Regions from separate parts of the Arthrobacter sp. UYP4 genome, predicted to be linked through region 1. Evidence: riboswitches for the same ligand, from Rfam matches in the RefSeq annotation. Region 1 holds a riboswitch; each other region holds the start of a gene.
The links. Region 1 has a riboswitch for cyclic di-AMP ahead of AC0Z9V_RS03400 (C40 family peptidase). Riboswitches for the same ligand answer to the same signal wherever they lie in the genome.
Positions count from the first base shown of each region.

Region 1 (7,258 bases):
GCCCATGGGCCCCGGCCTCGTCGCCGACTTCTGCAGGGAGCACGGCGCGGCGGCACTCGTCAAAGGGCTGCGATCAGGGCTCGACTTCGACTACGAACTCCCCATGGCGACCATGAACCGCCACCTGACCGACGTCGAGACCGTCTTCGTCCCCACCGGTACGACGTTCGCCCATGTCTCCTCCACGCTGCTGAAGGAGGTCGCGTCCCTGGGCGGCGACGTCCGTCCGTTCGTTCCGGACGCCGTCTACCGTTCCCTGCACTGATCCGGCGGGGCCTCAGACCGGTCGAGCGCACGCCGGGCGGGCCAGGGCGGCGGCCAGTGCCGTGGTCTCCTCGACGAACCGTCCGAGCCACTCCAGGGCGTCGAGGTCCGGCGTCGATTCGGCCATGGTGACGTCGGCCTCGGAGCACTGGGAGATGTTCGTGGAGGCGCGAGTCACGTGGTAGGTCGAGGTGACGACGACGATCCTGTCCCAGCCGCGGTCGCGGGCGAGCGCGGCGATCGCACGCGCCTCGCCCCTCGTGGTCAGGGGATCCGAACGGAAGCAGGTCGTGCCTGGTAACTCCGCGGCGCACAGGGCATCGGCCGCGGAGTTGCCCGGCAGCCCCGTCGAGGAGAGCACGAGTTCGTCGGCGACGCCGCGCTCGATCAGCCGCTGGCCCGCGGGCAGCCTCTCGCCCGCGGCTCCGGCCAGCACCACCACCGCATCGGCCGTCCCGACCGTCCGCAGCGGAGGGTTGTAGAACAGCACATAGGCGAGGATCAGCCACGCGAGGAGACAGGCGGTGGCGATCCCGGCCGCTGTCCGCAGGGCGCGGACCGCCCGACGGCGACGCGGGTCAGCCGGTGCCGGGCGGGGATCGGACGTCATCGTCCGAGCGTAGACGGGTCCGCCCGTTTTGGGACTGCCCGCCTCATCGGGCTAGGATGGTACGTCGGTCATATGTTCTACAGGAGTCATCATCAACAGCGATCTCAGTTCGCCTTTGACTTTCAGCGTCAAGGATCTCGGACGCAGTCCGGGAAGCATGCGGACAGTGGAAGAACATGTACCGGCACCGAAGGATTTCGGCGTTGCGCTGATCGGCGTGCAGGAGGGTTCCGAGATGGAACTGGACCTGCGTTTCGAATCGGTGCACGAGGGAATCCTGGTGTCGGGTACGGCAAACGTCGAGGTAACCGGCGAGTGCGGCCGTTGCCTGGAGCCCCTGCGGTTCGACCGTGAGGTGGACGTCCAGGAGCTCTTCTTCTACAGCGACTCCGAGTCGCTGTCGGTGGAAGAGGAAGAAGATCAGCACAGGGTGGAGAACGATTCGGTCGATCTGGAACCCGTGCTGAGGGATGCAGTGGTTACGTCGCTGCCATTCCAGCCGGTGTGCCGGGAGGATTGCAAGGGTCTGTGCTCCGAATGCGGAGCGCAGCTCAATGACGATCCGGACCACCACCATGAAGTTTTGGACCCTCGCTGGTCAGCCCTCGCAGGGCTGACGGGCACCGCCGCCGGTAACGACGCGGCAACCAAGTCAGAGTCAGACGAGAGAGAAGAGAGTTAGCCGTGGCTGTCCCGAAGCGGAAGATGTCCCGCGCGAATACCCGTGCACGCCGGTCCCAGTGGAAGGCAACCGCCCCCAAGCTGGTCAAGACCCTCGAGAACGGTCGCGTCACCTACAGCCTCGCCCACCAGGCCAAGGTTGTCACCGATTCAGCCGGTACCCCGCTGTTCCTCGAGTACAAGGGCCGCAAGGTAGCCGACGTCTGACAACGGGGTGCGGCCCGCTGCATGCCCGGTGCTGCAGTGGGCACCCGTTCGATGCTGGATCAGCTGATGCGGTTGTGAAGAATACAGAAGAACTCACGAGGCGTCTCGGTGTCGATATCGACACCGAGACGCTTCGTCTTGCCCTGACGCACCGGTCCTACGCCTATGAGAAGGGCGGGATCCCCACCAACGAGCGGCTCGAATTCCTGGGCGACTCGGTGCTCGGCCTCTCGGTGACCGACGCCCTGTACCGGGACAACCCCGACCTCTCCGAGGGTGAGCTCGCCAAGCGGCGGTCCGCCGTCGTCAGCACCAGGGCGCTCGCCGGAGTGGCCCGCACGCTCGACCTCGGCAGTCACGTGCTGCTCGGACAGGGCGAGAAGCTCACCAACGGCCGGGACAAGGCATCCATCCTCGCGGACACCATGGAGGCCGTCATCGGTGCTGCCTACCTGAGCCACGGGATCGAGATCGCGAGGGCCATGGTCATGAGGCTCATCGGGCCGCTCCTGCGCGACTCCGCTGTCCTCGGCGAAGGCACGGACTGGAAGACCCGCATCCAGGAGACCGCGGCCGCCCGCCGGCTCGGCCTGATCGACTACCAGGTGGTGGGCGCCGGTCCCGACCACGCCCGTACGTTCACCGCGCGCCTCGTGATCGGCGGCGTCGAGTACGGCTCCGGGTGCGGCCACTCGAAGAAGGAGGCGGAGCAGGAGGCTGCTGCCGCCTCCTGGAAGCTGCTCGCACCCGGGCCCGGGACGACGCCCGACGGCGAACCGCACGACGCGCCCGCAGCGCCCCCCGGACCCTGAGTGCCTGAACTGCCCGAGGTCGAGGTGGTACGGCGTGGGCTGGCGCGCTGGGTCACGGGCCGCACCGTCGAGGCCGTCGAGGTGGTGGACCCGCGGTCGCTGCGACGCCACGTCGCAGGCGTCGAGGACTTCCGCGGCAACGTCACCGGAGCACGCGTCACGGACGTGGTGCGGCGCGGGAAGTTCCTCTGGATGACCCTCCAGGACCCGGACGCCCCCCGTGACGTCCCGCACGTCGCACTGATGGCGCACCTCGGCATGAGCGGTCAGCTGCTCATCGAGGAGTTGGAGGCCCCCCTCGAGAAACACCTGAAGGTGCGCCTTCGGCTCTCCACCGCCGTCGACGACGAGGGTGCCCCGCTCCCCGCCGACCTCCGGTTCGTCGACCAGAGGATCTTCGGGGGCATGTTCGTCGCCGATCTCGAGCCCACCGCCGACGGCGCGCCGGGTGGTCGCGGAGACACGGATCTGCCTCTCATCCCGCACCAGGCCGCGCACATCGCGCGTGACCCGCTCGATCCCGCGTTCTCCGTCGAATCCTTCCACCGGCGTCTCCGCGAGCGGAGGACGGGCCTCAAGCGTGCCCTCCTCGACCAGGGCCTCATCTCGGGGATCGGCAACATCTACGCGGACGAGGCGCTGTGGGCGGCGAGACTCCACTACGCGCGCCCCACGGACACTCTGCGCCGTCCCGACACCCTCCGTATCGTCGAGGCGGTCACCACGGTCATGACCCGGGCCCTGGACGCCGGTGGCACGAGTTTCGACGCGCTGTACGTCAACGTCAACGGCGCGTCGGGCTACTTCGCCCGCGACCTCGAAGCCTACGGCCGTGCCGGGCAACCCTGCCGTCGCTGCGCAGCCGAAGGGCGCTCGACCCTCATCCGGCGCGAAGCCTTCATGAACAGGTCATCGTCCCTCTGCCCGTACTGCCAGCCGAGGCCGCGGAACGCTCGGGCCTAGTCGGCGCGGGGGGATTATGGCACCGTCGGCGCCGTAACCCAAACGTGACAACCGGAAGCTCAACGGGTACCGTTGACCCCGCGCCCGCTCCACAACGGAGGGGCGCCCCTCCTCACTCTGCCTAACCCTGTCGATGAGGACGGACCGTTCGCACTACACATTCGACAGGGGCGGGGGAACCGATAGCGGACTCAGTCCTGAGTCCTAGGGGTAAAGACGCGTGTCGACCAGCGCATGTTCGCTGGAACGAGAACAGCACGTCCGGATGTCCCATCCGAACCCGACAGCTAACTTCGCAGGCATTGGGAAAGGCATGATCATGTCCAAGAGCACTTCAGCGCGCCACCGGGCCGTCCCCACGCGCACCAACCCCCTTCTCACCGCCTCCCGCGCGATCTCCGCGAGTGCCTCGGTGGCCGGCAAGCCCGCCGCCGTCGTCGTCGCAGCATCCGGGATCATGTTCGGCGCAGCGCTCCCCGCGAGTGCCGCAGGCGAGATCACCCTGCAGGCCGCACCCGAGCAGGTCGCGGCGTCCACCGTCGCGGCGGGCACCTACACCGTCCAGGCCGGCGACACGCTGGGCAGCATCGCTGCCTCGCACGGCGTCGGCCTCGACACGCTGTTCACGGCCAACGGACTCGGCTACAGCTCGGTCATCTACCCGGGTCAGGCCCTCGCGCTCACCGGTACTGCCGCTCCCCAGCAGTACTCCGCCCAGTCCGCAACGATCGTCGCTGCCCCCGCAGCGATCGCGGCACCGGCACCCGTGGCGGCACCCGCACCCGTGGCAGCACCCGCAGTCTTCTCGGGGAACACCACCGGACTCAGCACGCAGTCCGCCTCGATCAGCCCCGCCGGCGGAGGCATCGTCGGCACGGCCATGCAGGGCATCGGCTCGGGCTACGTGTACGGCGGAACCTCGTTCGGCGGCTGGGACTGCTCCGGCTTCGTGCAGTGGGTCTACGCGCAGAACGGCATCAGCCTGCCGCGCACCACTTGGTCGCAGTTCGCTGCTCTCACCCCCACCAGCAACCCGCAGCCGGGCGACCTGGTGAGCCAGAACGGTGGAAGCCACGTCGGTATCTACCTCGGCAACGGCCAGATGGTCAGCGCCCTGAACCCCTCGCAGGGCACGCTGGTGCACTCGGTCAACGCCATGTCGGTGGACGGGTACTACACCCGCTAGGAATCGCGACCGGCGTCAGCCGGTCGTCCCAGGTACAGGTACGCAGAAGGGCGGGATGCGGGGCATCCCGCCCTTCCGCGTACCCGGCGAGAGGCCGTGGCGGCGCGTTCCCGCCCGGGCCCGCGTCCTCAGCCGCCGTAGTGCGCCGCGAGGCGCTGGAACCCCTGGTCGATGCTGACCCCCGGCGTCCAGTCGAGCACGGCCCGGGTCCGCCGCTGGTCGAACCAGTGTGCGGTGGACAGCTGTTCGGCCAGGAAGCGGGTCATGGGCGGCTCCTCGGCGCGGCCGAGCGCCAGCCAGGCGCGTTCGATGACCGTCCCCGCCGCCCGTGCTACCGATCCGGGCACCGACCATGCCGGTGGGCGGACGCCGGCGGCGCGGCAGATCCCTGCGAGCAGCTCCGCGATGGGCCGCGGCTCACCGTTGGTCACGACGAAGGCCTGGCCCTGCGCCTCGCCGATACGGGCGAGGCAGGCGACGATCGCCGACGCCGCGTTGTCCACGTAGGTGGTGTCGATCAGTGCGGTGCCACCGTCGAGCAGCGGCAGCCGTCCCCGCCGGGCCCGGTCGACGACGCGCTCGACGAGCTGCGTGTCACCGGGTCCCCAGACGATGTGCGGGCGCACCGCGGCGACGCGGAACGACGCCGTGGAGCGTCGCAGCGCCAGCACCTCCGCCGCGGCCTTGGTCCGGGCGTAGTCGCCTCGTGCGGTCCCCGGGTCCGCGGGACCGGCGGACGCGCCGACCAGGGACGTGCCGTCGTGCGCCACGGAGGGCGAGGAGACGTGGACGACGTCGGGGATGCCGGCGCGCCGGGCGGCATCGAGCAGGCGCCGGGTCCCGTCCACGTTGGTCCTGTCGAAGTCGGCGGCGCGGCCGGTGAAGGAGACCTTCGCCGCGAGGTGGATCACGGCGTCGCACCCCCGGACCGCGGCGGTCACCGCCGCGTCGTCCTCGATGGAGCCCAGTACGTCGGCGGCACCGACGACACCCGACGGGCGGCGCTGGAAGCACCGAACGTCGTGGCCGTCGGCGAGGAGCTGTCCGGCGACCGCGCGGCCGAGCATCCCGCTGGCGCCCGTCACGAGGACGGTCACAGGGAGCCGGCCCGCCCGCCGGCGAGGAACCGTCCGCTCCAGGCCGCGACCCGTGCGCGGTCGATCTTCGCATTGTGCCGGATGTCCACCGGCAGCGCGGGGACCGAGACGACCGCAGCGAGGTCCACGCCGCGCGCGCCGGCCGCATCGCGGGCGGCAGCGGCGAGCGACGCATCAGCGAGCCGGGGGCGACGACGACCCGGCGTCGTCGTCTCGACGACCGCCACCACAGCCTGCGCGCCGGAGGGGCCGACGCCGACGACAGCGGCGAGGCGGACGCCGTCGAGTGCCTCCAGCGACTGCTCGAGTCCCACCGGGGTCACCACCCCTCCCGGTGCGGTGATGACGTGGCCGAGCCGTCCTTCGACCCAGAGGCGGCCGTCGGCGTCGAAGTGGCCGACATCGCCGGTGCGATGCCACGGGCGCGTCCGTGCCGAGTCCTCCTGGGTGCGCCAGAGGCGGAAGTAGCGATCCTTGACGTGCGGAGCGTCGACGAGGATCTCGCCCGTCACGCCGGGAGTCCCGGTGGCTTCGCCGGTTGCCTCACCCGTGCCGTCGAGCGGGCTGACCGCGACGCGTGCGCCGTGCACCGGGAGACCCACGCACACGCCGTTGCCGGCGCCGTCCAGTCCCGCCTCGGCCGCCGTCGCGGCGGCCCGGATGCCGTCGAGGTCGATATCGGCGACGAGGAGGGACTCGGTCATGCCGTAGGGCGTGTGGAGGGCCGCGGACGGGACGAGTGCCTGGACCTCCTCGAGCAGCGGTACCGGGATCGGCGCCCCGGCGGAGAGCATCAGGGTAATCCGCTCCAGAGCCGACCGGCCGGCCGCAGGGAGGTCGGCCGACGTCGCCAGGACGTTGCGCAGCGCCGCCGGCGACGCGAAGACGACGGTGGCGTCGATCGCGGCCGCGGCATCGGCCAGTGCCCGCGCCGTCAGGGTCCGCGGGGCGGTGACGTCCATGGCCGGGGTCACCGACGTCGCGCCGAGGGCCGGGCCGAGCAGGGCGAAGGGTGCGAATCCTGCGACGAGAGAGGCGCCCGGTCCCAGCCCGAGGGTGGATTCCACGGCGTCGCGCATGGCCGAGAGCCGGCGGTGCGTGTACACCACGCCCTTGGCCGGACCGGTGGACCCGGAGGTGAAGAGGATGGCGGCGTCGGTGTCCGGCGCGGGCGCGGCGCGCGGTGCTCCGGCGACCGGCCGGGCGGCACGGAGGTCGTTCAAGGACGCCTCGACGCGCAGCGCCTTCTTCTTAGCGGCAGGCAGGGGAGCGGCACTGATCCGCCGACCCGGCCAGCCGAAGGCCCGGGCTGCGAGGAGGGCGTGTTCGATGCCGATCACGACGTCGGGTGCGGACCCCTTGACGGCACGGTTGAGGCCGCGCGCGCCGAGGCCGGCATCGGCGACGACGATCACGGCGCCGATCTGCAGGCAGGCGT
Region 1 covers NZ_JBXAVU010000001.1:722,734-729,991, reverse strand. Annotated here, with positions in the region: gene coaD (pantetheine-phosphate adenylyltransferase) at 1-265, shown strand, start outside; gene AC0Z9V_RS03425 (YdcF family protein) at 278-874, opposite strand; gene AC0Z9V_RS03420 (YceD family protein) at 990-1,556, shown strand; gene rpmF (50S ribosomal protein L32) at 1,559-1,762, shown strand; gene rnc (ribonuclease III) at 1,837-2,574, shown strand; gene mutM (bifunctional DNA-formamidopyrimidine glycosylase/DNA-(apurinic or apyrimidinic site) lyase) at 2,575-3,537, shown strand; cyclic di-AMP (ydaO/yuaA leader) riboswitch at 3,670-3,854, shown strand; gene AC0Z9V_RS03400 (C40 family peptidase) at 3,857-4,723, shown strand; gene AC0Z9V_RS03395 (NAD-dependent epimerase/dehydratase family protein) at 4,852-5,820, opposite strand; gene AC0Z9V_RS03390 (alpha/beta fold hydrolase) at 5,817-7,258, opposite strand, start outside.

Region 2 (7,258 bases), on a different contig from region 1:
ACGCGCAGCTTCCAGCCGAGGCTGGCGAGCGTCTTGTCCCCCTTGGCGTTGTTGCACTTCAGGCAGCAGGCCACAAGGTTCTCCCACGTGTCGCCCCCACCCCTCGATCTCGGCAGGACGTGGTCGATGGTCGAGGCCGTCTTGCCGCAGTAGGCGCACAGGTGGTTGTCCCGCCGCAGGACCCCGCGTCTCGTGGCCGTGACGTCGTGCCGGTAGGGGACCCTGACGTATCTGTTGAGCAGGATCACGGACGGCCGTCCGAGGATCTCGGTGGGTCCGACGACCGGCTCGTCGTCCTCCGCGATGACGCTGGCCTTGCCGGTGAGGACAAGCACGAGTGCCCGGCGGAACGTGACGACCGCCAGTGGTTCATACCCTGCATTCAGAACAAGAGTGCGCATACGGTGGCCTCATTGCTGACCTGTTCCCCGCAACCGGTTGCCATCCCGGGGTACGGGAGAAGAGCTTCGGATTGACACTGCAAGGGTAAGCCGGAGACCGGCGTGCGGCGAACCGGTGCGGGGACGGGTTGACGCGCCGCACGGCGTCGGGCTACCGCCGCCCAACGACAGAGGAACCGGCACGTCCGTGCCGGTTCCTCGATCGTGAGTCGCTGGGGTGATCAGCCGCCGACGCGGATGTAGACGCCGCCCGAGCCGAGCTCTGCCGGTGCGATCACCGTGGTGTTGCCGTTGAAGCCGCCGTGGACGGCCTGGCCGCCACCGATGTAGACAGCGATGTGGGCCATGCCCATGCCGCCGTCGGCGTAGTAGATGAGGTCACCCGGGATGGCCTCGCCTGCGCCCACCGTGCGGCCGAGGGAGAGGTAGCCTGCCGGCCAGCCGTGGAAGTTGATGCCCGCGGCGGCGAGCGAGTTGCTGACCAGGCGCGTGCAGTCCTGCATGACGCCGAGCTGGCCCTGGGCCGCGGCGGCGATGGTCGCCGCGACTCCGGAGGAGGCGGCCGGGGCGGGAGCAGGAGCCGGGGCGGGAGCAGGAGCCGGGGCGGGAGCAGCCACGGCGACCGGGGCGGCCTGTGCGACGGGGGCCGCGACGGCCGCGGCGACGGGAGCCGGTGCGACCGGCACCTCGACGACGACGGGTGCCGGAGCGTCGGCGACGGGTGCCTCGACGACGACCGGTGCCGGAGCCTCGGCGACGGGTGCCTCGACGACCGGGGCGGGCTCGGCGACGGGCGCCTCGACGACGACCGGCTTGGCGGTGACCTTGACCGGGGTCATGTTGAAGGCGACGGCGGTCTCGGACGAGGCGACGACGGCCGCGCGGGCCGACGTGACCGTGACGCTGGACGCTGCGGCGTCACGCTGCGGCTGCAGGTCCGCGGCGTTGGCTGCGACCCCGCTCGTCAGGACGAGGCCGGAGGCCGCGGCGATGACGGCGGCCTGGCGGCCCATGCCGCCGGTGGTGACGGCCTTGGCGAGGGCCGAGAGGCCGGCGGTGTCCTGGGTTTCGCTGCGGTGGCGGGCGATGATGGCGCGTGAAGACATGGTGGTTTCTCCGAAGGGGTTCTAGCGGACGCGGACGAAGCCGGCGCCGGGAAGGTCTGAGAGGTTGTGGAGGCCGGTGTTCATGCCGTTGAGGCCACCGCTGATGACCTGGCCGTTACCGACGTAGATCGCGACGTGGCCCGCCGTGATGACCAGGTCACCCGCAGCGGGGGATCCGACGACGTCGCCGAACTGGAAGAACTGGCCGGGTGCGAGATCGCCGACGGACTTGCCGACGGAGCGCAGGGCGGTCTCGACCATCGCGGTGCAGTCCTGGGCGACGCCGATCTGGCCGTAGGCAGAGGCGACCAGCCCGGCAGCGACACCGGAGGACTGGACAGGCGCGGGTGCCGGTGCGACGACGGGCTCGGCGACGGCGACCGGTGCGGGCGCCACGGCGGCGGGTGCGACCACGGGTGCGACGGGAGCGGCCTCGACAGGAGCGGCCGCGGCGGGAGCGGCCTCGACAGCAGCGACCTCGACGGGAGCAGCGGGCGCCACGACCGCGGCGGGAGCCTCGACGACGACGGCGGGCTCGGCCTCGACGACGGGAGCCGGCGGCTCGACGACCTCGGGAGCAGGAGTGACCTCGACGGCCACGCGATCGAAGGAGACCGTCGCGGTGGCCGGCACGGTGACCTCGGCCGACACGACGCGGCTCACGGTCAACGCTGCGGAGGACTGGACTTCACGCTCGGCGGCGGTTGCAGCCTGGGCGGGCAGTCCCGCGGTCAGGACCAGGCCCGACGCCGCGACGATGACGGCTGCCTGGCGGCCGACCGATCCGGCATTGGATGCTGCTGCTGTGGACAGGGCCGTCAGCGGACTGACGTCCCGGGGCGCGCGGTGGCGGCCCGGCGAAGAGCTTTTGGACACGTTGGATTGCCTCTCCCAACGCCTGCGAGGTGAGCTGTCGGATTCGGATGGGAGTCACCCGGCCGCTGCGGAAACAGCGACTTAACCCCAAGGATTTCTGGAACAGAAACCCGAAAATTGGTTCCCCCGCCTCTGCCATGCGATGGTGCGGACGGACCTCCGGCAATGGCAGAGCTAGGCGATTTGCAGGAGGGTGCCGGATCTAGAGCGAATTTGGCACAAGATGGAGGCTACCTCAGATATCGCGGTATGTCACGTTACGGTCACGGAATGGTGTGTTATTGATGACGGAGCCGTGCCGGACTCAGGACGCGACGGAGACGAACACGTGCGAGGCGACCTCCGGAGGCAGCTCGAGCGCACCTTCCACCCCGGGGACGCGGACGGAGACGTACCCGCCCACCGACTCCAGGCTGAGGCGTGCACCCGGCCGCAGGCCGCCCTCGTCGAGCTGGGTCAGGAGTTCCGGGTCGACCTGGATCGGCTCGGCCAGGCGCACCAGCGTGACCGGCTTCTCGGGCGAGTAGGTGCCCATGGCGGAGAGCAGGGTGACCACGCCGTCGGTGAAGAGTTCGGACTGGACGCCGCCGATGGCCTCGAGGCCGGGGATGGGATTCCCGTAGGGCGACTCGGAGGGCTTGCCCAGGAGTTCGTAGAGCCTGCGCTCGACGCGTTCGCTCATCACGTGCTCCCAGCGGCAGGCCTCGTCGTGCACGTAGGCCCAGTCGAGCCCGATGACGTCGCTCAGGAGGCGTTCCGCGAGGCGGTGCTTCCTCATGACCCCGGTGGCCCGGTGCCGTCCCAGTTCGGTGAGCTCGAGGTGCCGGTCACCCGAGACGACCACCAGTCCGTCACGCTCCATGCGTCCGATGGTCTGGGAGACCGTGGGTCCCGAGTGGCGCAGCCGTTCGGCGATGCGCGCCCGCAGGGCGACGATGTTCTCTTCCTCGAGTTCAAGGATGGTCCGCAGGTACATCTCGGTGGTGTCGATGAGGTCCGTCATGCGGGTCAGCTCCTTGGTGCGGTGCGGGTGCGCGGCTGGGATGCCTCACGCCGGTGGGGGTCCACGGCCGCCACGACCTGTTCCGCCCCACGCCTCCCAAGGTTAACCCATGGTGCGATTCCCCCGGCAATCGACCGGGGCGGCGACGGCGTCCCCGCCGCATCCTCCGCCTGCGGTGTTAACAAATGGAGCGCCACCGGCTCCTCGGGCAGAATGAGGGCGATACCCGCCGCCGAAACAGCTGGAGCACCCATGACCGAACTGCCCCGCATCCCCGAGCACCTCCTGCCGTCGGACGGCCGGTTCGGCGCCGGTCCGTCCAAGGTCCGGAGCGGACAGATCGACGCCCTCGTGTCCGCGGGACGGGTCCTGCTGGGCACGTCGCACCGCCAGGCTCCCGTGCGCGAACTCGTCGGGCGCGTGCGGGACGGTCTGAGCACCTTCTTCGGCGCACCCGAGGCATACGAGGTGGTCCTCGGGGTGGGCGGCTCGACGGCCTTCTGGGATGTCGCCACCTTCGGGCTCGTGGAGCACAGGGCGCAGCACCTCTCCTTCGGCGAGTTCGGCTCCAAGTTCGCCTCCGCCACCACCAGGGCGCCGTTCCTCGAGGCATCGGACATCATCACGGCCCCGCCGGGTACGCGCCCCGATCCGGCGGCCGCAGCGGGCGTGGACACCTACGCCTGGCCGCAGAACGAGACGTCGACGGGTGTCGCGGCTCCCGTTCGACGGGTCGAGGGCGCGGACGACGGCGCCCTGGTCCTCGTGGACGCGACCTCCGCGGCCGGCGGCCTCGACGTGGACGTCTCCGAGGCCGATGTCTACTACTTCGCCCCGCAGAAGAACTTCGCCTCCGACGGCGGATTGTGGCTGGGCCTCTTCTCCCCCGCAGCGCTGGAGCGGGCGGCCCGGATCGATGCCGGCGACCGCTGGATCCCCGACTTCCTCAACCTCCAGACGGCGATCGACAACTCGCGCCTGAACCAGACGTACAACACCCCGTCGCTGTCCACCCTGGTCACGCTCGACGCGCAGGTGGAATGGCTCAACGCCCAGGGCGGGCTGCCCTTCGCCGCCGCCCGCACGGCGGACTCAGCGGGACGCCTGTACTCCTGGGCGGAGGCCTCCCCCGTGGCGAGCCCCTACGTGACCCGCCCCGAGGACCGCTCGAACGTCATCGTGACGGTGGACTTCGACGATGCGGTGGATGCCGCGCGCATCGCCGCGATCCTGCGGGCCAACGGGATCGTCGACGTCGAGCCGTACCGCAAGCTCGGGCGCAACCAGCTGCGCGTCGCCACCTTCGTGGCGATCGAGCCCGACGACGTCTCGGCTCTCATCGCCTGCATCGACCACGTGGTCGAGCACCTCCTCTAGCAGGTCAGGTGCTGCCGTCCGCGGCGCCGGCCTCGTGGTCGAGGCGGAGCCGCCGGGGTGCCGAGCGGTCGTACCGCAACCGGACGTCGTGGTACCTCCACGCCCAGAAGATGCCGGCGGCCGCGGCGATGATGCCGGAGGCGGCGGCCACGCCCAGGCTCCACCGCGGACCGAACATGTCGGAGACCCATCCCACCACGGGGGCGCCCAGCGGCGTCCCGCCGAGGAAGATGGCGAAGTAGAGGGCCATGACCCGGCCGCGCATGGCGGGGTCCGTCGTCGTCTGCACGTAGGCGTTGGCGCTGGTCATCAGCGTCAGCGCGAAGAGACCCACCGGCACGAGTGCGAGCCCGAACAGCCAGAGGTTCGGTGCGAGGGCCGCCAGGACGCACGCGATCCCGAAGGCGGCCGACGCGCCGAAGATGAATCGCAGGCGCGGCCGTTCCCTGCGCGCGGACAGGAGCGCGCCCGCGACCGATCCGACCGCCATCACCGAGGACAGCACGCCGAAGACACCGGCATCCTGCCCGAACTCCGTGCGCGCCATCGCGGCGATGAACACGGCGAAGTTCAGCCCGAACGTCCCCACGATGAAGATCGCGAGCATCACCATCATCAGGTCCGGGCGCTGCTGTACGTAGCGGAAGCCCGCCCGGATCCGTCCCTTGCCCGGGGCGGAGCGGGGCTGCCTGTTCAGTTCGGCGCTCCGCATCGCGAGCAGCACGTAGACCATCGCACCGAAGGTCAGGGCGTTGATCAGGAAGACCCAGCCGGGCCCCACACCCGCGGTCAGCAGTCCGGCGATGGCCGGGCCGACCAGCCGGGCACCGTTGAACGAGGCGCTGTTGAGCGCGACGGCGTTGGGGAGGTAGTCGTCGCGCACGAGTTCGGAGACGAAGGCCTGGCGGGCGGGGGCGTCGAAGGCCGAGACGACCCCGAGTGCGAGCGCGAAGGCGTAGACGTGCCACAGGAGCGCGACGTCGAGGAGGACCATCAGTCCGAGCCCCACGCCGAGGAGCGCCATGGCGATCTGTGTCGTGGCAAGCAGCTTGCGCCGGTCCACGGTGTCGGCGATGAGCCCGGCCCAGGGCGCGATCACGAGCTGCGGTCCGAGCTGGAGGGCCATCACGATGCCCAGCGCGGACGCGTTCTGGGGGGTGAGGATGTCGTAGACCAGCCAGTCCTGGGCGGTCCGCTGCATCCACGTGCCGATGTTGGAGATGAGGGCCCCGATGAACCAGAGCCGGTAGTTGTGGATCCCGAGCGATCGGAAGGTGCTCAGAGCACTCCCCTTCCGTTCCGGCGCCACTGCTGCGTCACTCGGCGTCGGGCTGGTCCACGGCGTCAGGCTGGTCCACGGCCTCGTCCGACGCATCGGATGCTCCCGCCGGGGCCAGGGGCTCCCGTTCCTGCGTGTCGTCGGAGGGATCCTGCGGGACATCGGGCACCGGCTCGGCGGGCACGTCGCCGGGCTTGTCGGCATCGGCTTCGTCCGCCTGCGAGTCCTCGGGACGCACCCGCTCCGACCACGGCAACCACTCGGGCGCCAGCAGCGCGGTCGCGGAGGGCAGCAGACCGACCTCGCACACCGTGACGTCCTTGCTCCGGGCGATGCGGGCGACGCTCGCGTACCACTGCCAGCCGCCGTACCCGGGGACGAATGCCTCGAAGCGATGCGTCACGAGCCGCTCACCCTCGATGGTGGCGGACACGTGGCGACCCACCTGGGCCTCGGGGGCGATCTCGAGCACGCCGCTGCGGGCCCGCTCGACGGCCGCTTCCAGCACGGCATCCGATTTCGGGATCCGGCGCGATGCCCGCGGCTTCCGGGGCACCTCGACCGGCGCGGGGGCATCGTCGGTCGGCGTCCCGCTGCCGGTCAGGGCTGCGCTGTCGGCAGTGTCCAGGTTGGTCGAGGTCATGATCGAAGCCTACGCGTCGAGGTCGTCCGCAACCGCCCTCAGGACGGCCGCGACCTTCGAGGCGTGCGCCTTCTCGGGGTAGCGCCCCTTGCGGAGTCCGTTGGACACCCCGTCGAGCAGCTTGATGAGGTCTTCCGTGATGACCGCCATGTCATCGGCGCTCTTGCGCGTCGCCTTGGCGACGGACGGTGCCTGCTCCAGGATGCGCGCGGAGAGGGCCTGGAGACCGCGACGGCCGTCCGCGACGCCGAACTCGAGCTTGGTGCCCACCTTGACCTCGCTCACGCCGGCGGGAAGCGCCGAGGCGTGCAGGAACACCTCCTTGCCGTCGTCGGTGGACAGGAACCCGAATCCCTTGTCCGCGTCGAACCACTTCACTTTGCCGATGGGCACGTCGTCTACCTCTTCTTAGCTGTACCGGGCGGGGTGCGCCCGGGGTCTGGTCCCGGGTGCGGGAAGCACCGCCTGGTGCCCAGGCGCACTGCCACCGCCGGGGAAGTCTGTGTCTCCTAGGATATAGCTTTTCCCACGGCTTCCCGGCCGTGGTTCTTGTAGTCTGGGACGGCTATGATC
Region 2 covers NZ_JBXAVU010000002.1:747,013-754,270, forward strand. Annotated here, with positions in the region: gene AC0Z9V_RS12080 (HNH endonuclease) at 1-401, opposite strand, end outside; gene AC0Z9V_RS12085 (NlpC/P60 family protein) at 623-1,507, opposite strand; gene AC0Z9V_RS12090 (NlpC/P60 family protein) at 1,529-2,383, opposite strand; cyclic di-AMP (ydaO/yuaA leader) riboswitch at 2,389-2,558, opposite strand; gene AC0Z9V_RS12095 (iron-dependent transcriptional repressor DtxR) at 2,688-3,386, opposite strand; gene serC (phosphoserine transaminase) at 3,639-4,763, shown strand; gene AC0Z9V_RS12105 (MFS transporter) at 4,768-6,045, opposite strand; gene AC0Z9V_RS12110 (DUF3027 domain-containing protein) at 6,080-6,685, opposite strand; gene AC0Z9V_RS12115 (cold-shock protein) at 6,695-7,078, opposite strand; gene AC0Z9V_RS12120 (hypothetical protein) at 7,253-7,258, shown strand, end outside.
Region 2: linked by a shared signal. The riboswitch ahead of AC0Z9V_RS12090 (NlpC/P60 family protein) and the one ahead of AC0Z9V_RS03400 (C40 family peptidase) in region 1 are both predicted to bind cyclic di-AMP.

Region 3 (7,258 bases), on a different contig from region 1:
ACCAGCCCTAACCAGCCCTAACCGAGCTCGCCGGCGGAATGTTCATGCCTAGAAGTGGGGTGGGAAAGCTGTTGTGAAAAAAAGAGACGCATACTTCCCATCCGTAACGGAGAGTGTGCCGAATCACATACAGACGCGCCCACCACGGTCGCGGACTCACCGCACAGTGAAGGATGTTCCCATGAACAAGAAGATGCGACTTCTCGCAGTTCCGACCCTGGCTCTTGGCGTCGTCGCCATGGCCGGAGCCCCCGCCATGGCCGACCACGCAGCCGGCTCCTACTCGTCCACGCTGGGCCAGCTCAACGGCACCACCGGCACCGGTACCGTCACCGTCGACGTCCAGGGCACCACCGCGACCGTCAACCTTCAGGTCAGCGGCCTCGCCGAGACCTTCATGGACGGCCCATACCCCCACGTCCAGCACATCCACGGCCTGGCCATGGGAACCTGCCCGACCTCCGCCGATGACGCCAACGCTGATGGCATCGTCAGCGTCACCGAAGGTGCCGGCAAGTACGGCGGAATCCAGTCCACCCTCACCACCAGCGGAGCCACCGGACCCGAAGAGGGCCTGAACCTCGCCCTCGGCGGCCAGGGTGGCAGCTACACCATCTCGCGTTCCTTCGAGATCAACCAGGGCACCCAGGACGCACTGGACGCTGGCACGGCAGTCGTCGTCGTCCACGGCCTCGATCCCGCAACCGCCGGCGTCTCCGAGGAAGTCTTCAACTCCCCCAGCGACCTCGACCCCAAGCTCCCCCTCGGCGCCACCTCCCCGGCCCTGTGTGGAAACCTCGCCGCTTCCCAGATGGGCGCCATGCCCAACGGTGGCGCCGACACCGGTGTCGCACAGGACACCGACAGCAGCGTCGGCATGTACGCCCTCGCCGGCGGCCTGGTCCTCGCAGCAGCAGCAGGCGGAACGTACGTCGTCCGTCGCCGCTCCAACTAGTCACACCAGAGCACCACTGAACTGATCGGACCGATTTCACACCATGATTAGTTCACCCAGCGACCGCCGTCGAAACCTCCTGGTCTCGACGGCGGTCGCTGCTGTTCTCCTCACCGGATGCGGCGCACCCGCTACCCCGCAGGCACAGACCAGCACCCCACCCAGCACCTCACCCAGCAGCACTGCCACCCCCGCCGCGGATGCCTCCGCCTCGAGCCAGGCGCCGGCGCCCAGTGCGTCCGCGACACCGGCACCCGCTACCACGGCCGCCCCGGACGTCCTCCCCGAATCGGCGCCCGTCTCCTTCAGCATCCCGGCCATCGGCGCCGGATCAGACCTCCTCGCATTGGGCCTGCGAGAGAACGGCTCCCTTGAGGTACCACCGGACGGTCCCGGTGCCCCCGCCAGCTGGTACAACCAGTCCCCCACCCCCGGCGAGCAAGGGCCCGCGGTCCTGCTCGGCCACGTCAATGCCACCGACGGCGGCCCCGGTGTCTTTGCGAACCTCCGCGCACTCAAGGCCGGCGACGTCATCGACATCACCCGCGAAGACGGCACGACGGCAAGCTTCGCCGTTGAACGCGGCGAGCAATACCCCAAGGACAACTTCCCCACCCTGACCGTGTACGGAAACACCGCTGGCTCAGAGCTCCGCCTAATCACCTGCGACGGCTACGACCCCGACACCGGACTCTTCGACGACAACTACGTCATCTACGCCAAACGCGTCTGACAACATCGGAGGCTAAGCGGCGAAACCCTGACGTCTTCAACCGCGCATTCTGTACCGCCGGTCCCTCCGCTCCATACATGCACATGCGCCCGTCTCTCATACCTGCCCCTATCCGCTGACAGGTGAGCGGTGGTTCAAGCTGGGTTCGGCCTGATGCGCTGTCCGATGGGGAAAAGGCTCTACAAAATAGTTCACGGTACGATGTATCTGATGGGTCATGGTGACACCATCTCGGAGCGGAACGTTCCGATAGACGGCTCATCTGGCGTACGTGAACAGGCATATCCGTTCGCGGTCGTGCGATGTGACAGGATCGGCACCTTTTTCATGAACCCCTGGTTTGCAGCAATGATTCCCCTGGCCATCATCGTGGTGCTGGGTTCCATTGCCTTTTTCATTGGCATCAAGGGGTACCTGTCGAACGATCGCGACGATACGGATCGGGACCCCGAACCGTCGCCTGCGACCCCGAGGAACTCCCGCGGCCCTCGGCCAGCGTCTGCTTCGACTTCGACTGAACGAGCGACACAACAAAGTGCCTTGCGGGGCGCGATCGTCGCGAGCGATCGATTGGTCTCGCGCGCTTCCCACGAGCGGGCCGTTCTGGTGCAATTCATCGACCTGTACGCGCCGGGCACCATCTCCATTCAGGAGTTTCTCTCCAACCTCCGGGCGGACTACTCCCGACGCGTTACTTTCGTCGCGCGTCACCTGCCCTCAAACGACCAGGCGCACTTGGGTGCGACAGCACTGGAAGCCGCAGACCGTCAGGGTTGCTTCCTTCCCTTCCTGGAAGCAATCACGCTGAGCCCGGACGCCCAGGAACTTCCCCGCCTGCACACCCGTGCCACCGTGGACACCTATCTGGGCGTTGCCCGTGAGCTCGGGCTCGACAGCGCACGATTCGAAGCCGACATGCAAAGCTCCGACGTGCAGTCACTCATCGAGGCCGACCGGATCGAAGCTGTTGGCGTCGGCGTAACCCGAGCCCCGGCGCTGATCCTTCTTGATGATCAGAACCATAATGCTTTGACGTCACTGGATGACTTCCGCGAGGCGGTTCGACTCGTCGCAAGCTAGCGATCCGCAGGCCTTCCCTTCGAGCACCAGCACCACGTCTTGGGTCCGAGGCACAAGAGCTCCAGGGGCTAAGTGATGTGGACGCTGCGTCAGTCGTGCTGCTCGCAGGCCGGGGTCGTCTTATCGTCGCCGATCATGGCGTTCAGAGCGTTGCCTGAGCTGCTCGAGGTAGGCGTTGTACGCGTCGAGCTCCGGTGTTCCCTCCCGATTGTGCTTCCGGTCAATAGCCCGTGAGGTCACGGTGTCGTCGCGCTGCCAGCGCACCATGATGATCAGCAGCATCAGCACCGAAGGCAGTTCCCCGTAGGACCAGGCCAAGCCGCCGGCGATGCCCTGATCGGTAAGCGGGTCGACGTCCCACCCAGCGGGCAGCGTGCCGAAGAAATCGACGACAGGGGTGGTCGCCATCATCAGGACGACGCCGAAGAACGCATGAAGCGGCATCTCGGCGAAAATGTCGAGGAACCGGCCGAAGTGGGACTGTTTCACCGGTAGAGGGTCCGTCGATAGCACGGGGACGGTGAAGAGCACCCCGGAGATCAAAAACAGCAGTTCAAGGGTGATGTGCCCGTACCAGGACGGCAGCATCGCGTCGGCGATACCACTGAGGTAGACCCCGTAGAAGCTGACAAGGAACACCGGGATCATGAACGCCGGATGAAGGACGATCCGAGCGGATCTTGAGCGCAGTCCCGCATGAGCGAGCCGGAGGATCGGGCGCCCAAGTCCATGATGAGGGGTGGCGCGCAGCAACAAGGTGCCGGGCCGACCCAGGACCAGAAGCGGAGGGACGGCCATCATGAGCGTCAGTTGCTGGAACATGAAGACGGAAAACATGCGCAGACCGTAGCCTTCGACGCCGGCGCCCATGGTGATCATGATGATGGCGCAGCCCGCCAGGAAGATCACCGTCCGCCACACAGGCCAGGAACGGCCCATCGACCACAGGCGGATCGCGCCGGCCAGGTAGAACACACCCAGGACCAGAGCGACTCCGGGGATCAGCGGGATCGGCTGCAGGGTCGGCGCTAGGTAGGCCGCCCACGATGGCGGGGCCTCCGGTATCCAGACCGGCCCGCTAACCCACGGATCATTCACTGATACACAACCATCTCAACGTCACGCTCTCGCCCAGGTCTAGCTCGTAAATATCTAGGAACCGCACGCCCGGTCAACTTGCACCGCAACCCGAAAAGCGGAGACGCGCGGGCAAGGAAATAGCGGTGAGTGCCCCCGTCCAGGGCACTCACCGCTATCTCAGCTTGAGGGCAACCACCTCACCGGAGGGTGAAGTTAGCCTGCGACGCGCACGAAGGTCGATCCGGCGAGGTCGGACAGGGGGTGTTCCATGGTGAGGTTCGCACCATTCATGCCGCTGCTAATGACCTTGCCGCCACCGACGTAGATCGCGACGTGACCCGGACGGACCACGAGGTCACCGGGGGCCGGGGTGGCGACGACAGTTCCGTACTGCAGGAACTGCATGGGGCCGAGGTCTCCGACATTCTTTCCGATCGAGCGCAGTGCCCGCTCAGCAAGAACAGTGCAGTCCTGGATGGACCCGATCTGGGCGTAGGCCGATGCCACGATGGCCGCACCGACGCCACTCGCGGGAACACTCGGCGCTGCGGGAGCTGCCGGGGCGATCGGGGCGACAGTGGACGAGGTCAGGGAGTATCCGGGCTGAGGTGCTGCAGGAGCGGGAGCCGGGGCTGCGGCCGGTGCGCTGTAGAAGACCTGGCTGGTGGGAGCGGCAGCGGGAACAGCGGCTGCACTGACAGCAACACTGGTAGAGGCAACACCGGAAAGCTGGATCTGCTGACCCGGGAAAATGACCGAGGCGTAGGACAGGCCATTGCTTGCCAGCAGAGCATCGAGATTCACGCCGTGCTTGGCGGCAATGGCACCCATGGTGTCGCCGGAGGCAACCGTGTAGACGCCTGTAGCAGCGGCGGCGGGGGCCTGCGCTGTGACGGTGCTGGAGGCGTCCTGCGAGTAGGTGCCGGCCTGGGCGGCGGGGGCTCCAACAGCGAAGACGAGGCCGCCGGTTGCAGCTGCGATGATGGCCGGCTTGCCCAGTGCTACAGCGCTGGTCTTCGCGGAATACGACAGGCCCTCGAGGGCGATGGAGTGGGTGACGGCGGCGCGGTGGCGCGCAGAAATGGACGGACGTGACATGGTGATTGCCTCTCCCATGCCTGCGGGGTGAGCTGTCGGGTTCGGATGGGAGTCACCCGGCCGTCCTCAACCTGGTCCCATGGCAGCACGCAAGGATGCAGCACAGGAATGAACTGATGGATCGACTTAACCCCGAGGATCAACACACGAAGGTGCGGTGACCCGGTGGAAACGTGGTTCCCCCGTCCCTGCCGTATGGATTGTACGAACGGATCCCGGTAGCAGCGGCAGGGCTCGGCATTCTGCGTGGGAGAGCGATCTCGACGGGTGCCGGGATCACCTGAGGAGAATACCCCAGGATGGTATTTGATGTCACGTTCGCATAACGAGGGTCGGCATGTTGCCACGACACGCCGACTAGAGGGCCGCTAACAGAGGCCTGCGGAACTTCTGCTTCTGTTGTTCATTCACCTGCCCGTGCTCGTTGACAGATACTGGTGAGGGCCGTGTATCTCGCATGGCCGAAGACCACATCAACGGCTTCCTGCGCCGGTCAGCAACCCGCCGATGATGTTGAGGGGAACGACTATGAGCAACCACATCGCACCGAAGGTCAGCATCAACACTGCTAGCGCGGCACAACCAGCCGACTACATGGACCCGCTCACCAGGGCAACACCTCATCAACACGGATATGCAACCGATAAGGGCGCCTACCTGCGCCGGCTCAAGCGCATCGAAGGTCAGGTCCGCGGAATAGCCCGCATGGTTGATGAAGACCAATACTGCATTGACATTCTCACCCAGGTCGCCGCCGTGAACAACGCCATGCATGCGCTCAGCCTCGGATTATTGGAAAGCCATCTCACCCACTGCGTCGCAGATGCCGCCCATGAAGCCGCACGCACACATGGCACACCCGGCCAAGCGGGCACCGATACCGTCGACGCCAAAATCAAGGAAGCCACTCGTGCAATAGGTCGCCTACTGCGTTAACTGCTTACCTCATCCACGACGCACCTTTACTACCCAAAGGTCGCTTATCGGCGTCGCCACAACGTGGCTCTATAGCGTGGCTGGATAAGGAAGCGTCACACAATCGCGCTCTTATCGGTATCTCCCTTTTGCGCCTCGGGGCCTAGCCCACACCAAAGCCTCTTTCGTTTATGTGTTCGGGTTCGGACCCGTTTGGGCGGCGGACGGAATGCTTGACGGCTTTCACTGCCGCCGATGGTGGTGTCCCGTTACTGAGGTCGGCTGCGAGGACGGCGGCGACTCCTTCTCGCCCAATGTCTGTGGTTCCGACTCGTTCGGTGAGGAATTCTGCGAGTTTAGCCCTGCGGTCGCCTGTGTCCCAGAGTTCCTTGGCGTTGGCTGCTGCGTTCTGTGTGTCGACGTCGTTCTGCCAGTCCTCGGTTACGACGACCGCGGACTGCCGCTCAGCTTCTACGTAGTCGCGCTGCGCATCCCAGTTTCGGACTGCTTCCTGTCTTTTAGGGGCGTCGGCCATCACTTGTCGGGCCGATTGCTGGCGCCCCTCAAGGTACTCCTCAGGAGTCAGGTTGTACCGTGTGCGGATCTCGTCGTGCATGTGTTCGCGGGAAAGGCGGGCCATGTCATCGAACGGCTCCCACTGCTGTGCGAGGGCGTGCTGGGAGGCGATGTCCTCAGGTCTGGCCGCTTCCCAGAACTGCGGCTGGTAAACAGCGCCGAGCTGGGTACGCATGACGGCTCGTTCGGCTTCGAACCGCTCCTGGAGCTGTCGACGCTCGGCGTCCTGGGCGCGCAGCATCTGCTCGTTCCGCTCTGCGCGCTGACGGGCGAGCATTTCGCCGAGCCTGCCTGCGACGGCAAGGGCTGACTGCAACTGCGGTCGGAACAGCCCCTCTGCCCCATCGGGTGTGTCATGGTTCATGCGCTATCTCCCTATCCCTTGATCCGGCACGTGCAGCTCTGTCTCGAAGTTCTCCGCAGGTCGCTGTCCTCGCAGCGGGCGCTTAGCCTCTGTCAAGGACGGCACGGCCTTCCGTTCCACACCGGCGGTGTGCTCCTGTGTGGTCAATGCTGCTGGCAGACGCGGTTCGGGGACATCCGGTAGCGGGGCTCCGACGATACTCAGGTGCTCACGCACCGTCTCGGTCAGGAGGGTCGCTTCGCGCAGCTCCTGATTGCTGGCCTGCATGTCGTGCAGGAGCCGGATGGTGCGGAGCATCTGCTGCATGATGAGCGTCTGCGCGACCGGTGACGGGGCGGTGGCGGCCGCGAGGAGGAACGCTGAGGTGCCGGACATCCGCAGTGCTGGCTTCACGGGGTCGCTGATGGTCACCCCTGACCGATGTGCCGAACGGGCCAGCACACGCGAGGCGTGGGCC
Region 3 covers NZ_JBXAVU010000010.1:12,257-19,514, forward strand. Annotated here, with positions in the region: gene AC0Z9V_RS17730 (sigma-70 family RNA polymerase sigma factor) at 1-11, shown strand, start outside; gene AC0Z9V_RS17735 (hypothetical protein) at 182-955, shown strand; gene AC0Z9V_RS17740 (class F sortase) at 999-1,688, shown strand; gene AC0Z9V_RS17745 (DsbA family protein) at 1,899-2,768, shown strand; gene AC0Z9V_RS17750 (cytochrome c oxidase assembly protein) at 2,889-3,866, opposite strand; gene AC0Z9V_RS17755 (C40 family peptidase) at 4,062-4,946, opposite strand; cyclic di-AMP (ydaO/yuaA leader) riboswitch at 4,949-5,161, opposite strand; gene AC0Z9V_RS17760 (metal-sensitive transcriptional regulator) at 5,541-5,882, shown strand; gene AC0Z9V_RS17765 (hypothetical protein) at 6,025-6,801, opposite strand; partial or broken gene AC0Z9V_RS17770 (hypothetical protein) at 6,805-7,258, opposite strand, start outside.
Region 3: linked by a shared signal. The riboswitch ahead of AC0Z9V_RS17755 (C40 family peptidase) and the one ahead of AC0Z9V_RS03400 (C40 family peptidase) in region 1 are both predicted to bind cyclic di-AMP.